DNA from 2 places in the Mesorhizobium sp. B2-6-2 genome. Region 1 is predicted to be linked to the other one. Evidence: predicted binding sites of a transcription regulator. Region 1 holds the regulator's gene; the other holds the start of a gene.
The links. The regulator PhoB, encoded in region 1, activates phosphate uptake and scavenging genes when phosphate is short. The targets are predictions, from matches to a motif close to TGTCATNNANCTGTCAT.
Positions count from the first base shown of each region.

Region 2: a site for PhoB is predicted at 1,386-1,402, ahead of FJ419_RS22975 (acid phosphatase). Genes of this name have one in related genera too.

Region 1 covers NZ_VFUG01000005.1:193,262-195,463, reverse strand. The annotation lists gene phoU (phosphate signaling complex protein PhoU) at 1-555, shown strand, start outside; gene phoB (phosphate regulon transcriptional regulator PhoB) at 572-1,261, shown strand; gene FJ419_RS13425 (ROK family protein) at 1,584-2,202, opposite strand, start outside.
Region 2 covers NZ_VFUG01000014.1:44,415-46,616, forward strand. The annotation lists gene FJ419_RS22975 (acid phosphatase) at 1-1,243, opposite strand, end outside; gene FJ419_RS22980 (cytochrome c peroxidase) at 1,448-2,202, shown strand, end outside.

The DNA of each region.
Region 1 (2,202 bases):
GACGATGCCATCATGGACGCGCGCCAGCGCGAGCTCGACGACCGCGCCATCACGCTGATCGCCAAGCGCCAGCCGATGGCCGATGATCTGCGCAACGTGGTCGGCTCGATCCGCATGGCGGGCGACCTCGAACGCATCGGCGATCTCGCCAAGAACATCGCCAAGCGCGTCGGTTCGGTCGGCGTCAGCGCCGCGCCGCGAGACCTCACGCATTCGATCGATTCCATGGCGCAGCTGGTACTGATCCAGGTCCAGGCCGTGATCCAGGAATATACGGTGGGCGACGCCACGGCGCTGGCCAAGCTTCGCAACGACGACGAGCGCATCGACGTCAAATACACATCCGTCTTCCGCGAGCTCCTGACCTACATGATGGAAGACCCGCGCAACATCACCGCCTGCACGCATCTTCTGTTCTGCGCCAAGAATCTCGAGCGCATCGGCGACCATGTGACCAACATCGCCGAGAACGCCTATTATGTGCTGACCGGCACGCAATTGCCCGCGAATCGTCCCAAGCAGGACGAAACGACAATGTCGGCGCCGGCGGCCTGACGAAGGGTATCTGCCAATGATCGCGCCACGCATCATGGTGGTGGAGGACGAGGAGCCGCTTGGGGTGCTGCTCCGCTACAATCTCGAATCCGAGGGTTACCAGGTCGAAGTGGTGACCCGCGGCGACGAGGCCGAAATCCGCCTTCAGGAAAACGTTCCCGACCTGCTCGTGCTCGACTGGATGGTGCCTGCGGTTTCCGGCATCGAGCTCTGCCGGCGCCTCAGGATGCGGCCCGAGACCGAGCGGCTGCCGATCATCATGCTGACCGCGCGGGGCGAGGAAAGCGACCGCGTGCGCGGCCTTTCGACCGGCGCCGACGACTATCTGGTCAAGCCGTTCTCGACACCGGAGTTCATGGCGCGCGTCAAAGCGCTGCTGCGCCGCGCCAAGCCGGAGGTGCTGTCCAGCGTGCTCAAGGTCGGCGACATCGTGCTCGACCGCGAGTCGCACCGCGTCTACCGCAAGAAGAGCGAGATCAGGCTCGGCCCGACCGAGTTCCGGCTGCTCGAATTCATGATGCGTCATCCCGGCCGGGTGTTCTCGCGCAGCCAGCTGCTCGACAATGTCTGGGGCGAGACGATCTATATCGATGAGCGCACCGTCGACGTCCATGTCGGCCGCCTGCGCAAGGCCGTCAACAACGGCCGCATGCCGGACGTCATCCGCACCATCCGCGGCGCGGGTTACGCGATCAGGGAAGATTAGGCCCAGGGCGCCGAAGTCCTGACGGGCCAAGCACTTCCAACATCCGCGCTGGTGAGTAGCCGAGACGCTTGTGCCTCGTCATCCACGGGCGGAGCAAGGAGCGCAGCGACGCAGCGCAGACCCGAGGATCCATTCCGTGATGTCGACGCGCCGCGGCGGTCCAGAATTTTGCACCGCTGCGCTCGACGCGTGAGGTAACGGCATGGATTCCAGGGTTTCCGCGACGGAGCTTCGCTCCTGCTCCGCCCTGGAATGACGAAGCTGTGGGGCCTTCGCTAATTTCAAGCGTCTGCTGCTGTCCCCGGACCTCTTCAAGGCTGCCTCAGGCCACGTTCTTGCCTGCGGCACCCGCTCTCGCCTGGCCTCCCGGCGCGAAAATCTCCTGGTCGACGAAAGTCAGCGCGCGCATGGCGCAGCCTTCGCGGATCAGCGGCAACTCGTTCGGTTCGGTGTCGAAGGAGATCGATTCCGAGTGCTGGCCGCCGGCGGTCTGGGCGATCGCCTCGCGCAGCGCCGGCTCGATCAGGTCGAAGGCGGCCGCGCTGACGCCGACCATGGCAACGGGCGCCGGATCGATGAGGGCGAACAGGCTGCCGAGACCGAAACCAAGCGCTTCGCCGGCCCGGCGATAAGCCTCCCGTTCGGGGCCGTCCCTCTCGCGCGCCTTCGCGGCAAGGGCCCGCATGTCGGCGTCGCCGACGTCGACCGGCTCGGCCTCCTCGCTCATTTTCATGGCGCTGCGCCAGATCGCATAGTTGCCGGCATAGGCCTCAACGCAGCCGCGGCGGCCGCAGCGGCAAAGCGCCCCGCCCGGGCGGTGAATCATGTGGCCGAACTCGCCGCCGGAGGAATGCGTGCCGGTGAACAGCGCACCCTTGAGCACGAGACCCATGCCGATGCCGTGCGACAACAGGATGGCGATGAAGTCGTCGCGATAGCGC
Region 2 (2,202 bases), on a different contig from region 1:
GCATATGGGCCCATTGCGGGCTCTTCTCCAGATGCGCGACGAGGTCGGCCAGGTGCTGGTCGCCGGAGGTCACGTCGGCATAGCCGGGATGTTCGTTGAGGTTGCCCTGCGGCTTGTAGAAAGAGACCGCCGGCAGCTTGCCGTCGTCGATCGCCTTGATGAACTCGGTGCCGCCGAGGCCGCCGTCCTTGAGGTGCTCGGCCCGCGCGGCCGTGCCTGGCGCATAGGCCGCGAAATAGTTGAAGGGCTGGTGGTGGAACTGGAAGTTCGGCACGGGCGTCGCGTTCTTGCCGTCGAGCGCCGCTTGCCAGGCGCCCGAATACCACGCCCAGGAAATGCCCTTGAGCGACAGCAGATCGCCGATGGTGATCTCGTGCTGCGGCGGCAGGGTGGTCGGCTGCGCCGGATCGGCCAGCGCCTTGTCGCCGCCTTCGGCCGGCTTGTTGGCGCTTGGCTGGTAAGGCGGCTGCATGGTGTTGACGGCGTAGAAGTCGGGCGTGATGGCGCCGTCATTGGCGAATTTCGGCACGCCGCCCAGCGCCGAGGGCGGCGAGTTGTCGGCCGGCTTCAGCGTCACGCCATCCGGCTCGACGACGGCGATCTGGGCCTTCACCGGGCTGGTGTCGGCATTCGGATAGTAAGGCACGCAGGCGCAGGCCAGCATGAAGTGATTGAGGAAGGAGCCGCCGAAGGCGCCCTGGAAGAAATTGTCGGCGAGCACATATTTTTTGGCGATCGCCCACATCGGCAGGATCGAGCCGTCATAGTGGCCCATCACCAGCGCGCCGGAATCGGCCCAGGCGACGAACTTGTCGTTCCGGCCGCCGTCGATCTGCATTTGCTCCTGGTAGAAACGGTGCCACAGATCATGGGTGATGACGCCGGTATTCTCGTTGAAGCCTTTGGGATCGTCGATGGCGAATGTCGCATTGGGCAGATGCGCGCTCTGCGCCTCCGTCACCGCCGGCGTGACGCCCTTGCCGGTCAGTCCGCCCCAGGCCGGCGGCAGTTCGGAAAGCGGCTTGCCGTCGCGGTCGAGCTGGCGCGCCTGGTCGGGCGAAACGTTGGCCAGGCCGTTGGCGCCGGGGAAGCCGCCATAAAGGTTATCGAAGCTGCGGTTCTCGGCGTAGATGACGACGACGGTGTCGATCTTGTCGTAACCGGGAGGCGCTGCTTGGGCAGCGGCAGAGAGCGATGCCAGCGCCGTGGAGGCGAGGCAAAGGGAGAGAAAGGACCGGATCATCAGGAAATGCCTCGTGGCTTGGGGATGGCTGGAGGACGGCAATGCAGGAACGCAACTGCATCAATGCCCAGCTACTTCGACGCCTTGTCACCTTTGTGACAGTTCCGGCCCGGCCGAACACGGTTTCGTGAGCGGGAAGACCGGTCATCAATCCGTTGCACTCGATCCTTACGCCGCCAAAGAAACCGGGCGAAGAAATCAGGGATGTCGCCGAAGACGATGGGACGTCGGAAAAATCACGCAATCGCCATTGCAGCGGCCACGATCGTCGCCTCCACCGCGCCCGCCAACACCGAGGAGCGATCCGGTGTCCATCCCGGCCCGATGACGCGCCAGGAAGCCTTCGCCCGCGCCGAGGCGCTGACGGCGCTCGGCAGGCAGATGTTCTTCGACCCTTCGCTCTCGGCCTCGGGCAAGCAGGCCTGCTCATCCTGCCACGATCCCAACCACGCTTTCGGGCCGGCCTCGGCGGCGCCGGTCGAAATGGGCGGAGCCAATCTTGATCAGCCCGGCGTTCGCGCCGTGCCGTCGCTGCGCTACCTGCAGGCGGCGCCCGCCTTCACCGAGCATTTCTACGACTCCGAGGACGAAGGCGACGAAAGCGTCGACAACGGCCCGACCGGCGGCCTGACCTGGGACGGCCGCGCCGACCACGGCAAGGACCAGGCAAGCATCCCGCTGCTGTCGCCCTTCGAGATGGGCAACAAGGACGCGGCCCAGGTGGTCGCCAGCCTGCGCAACGCGCCTTATGCCGGCGCCTTCAAGGCGGCCTTTGGCGCCGATGTCTTCGACCATCCGCAAGACGCCTTCGACGCCGCTGTGGAAGCGCTCGGCACCTTCGAGCAGAGCAGCGCCGATTTTTATCCCTATTCCAGCCGCTATGACGCCTTCCTCGCCGGCAAGGCGCAGCTTTCCGCGCAGGAATTGCGGGGCCGGATCCTGTTCGAGGACGCAGCGAA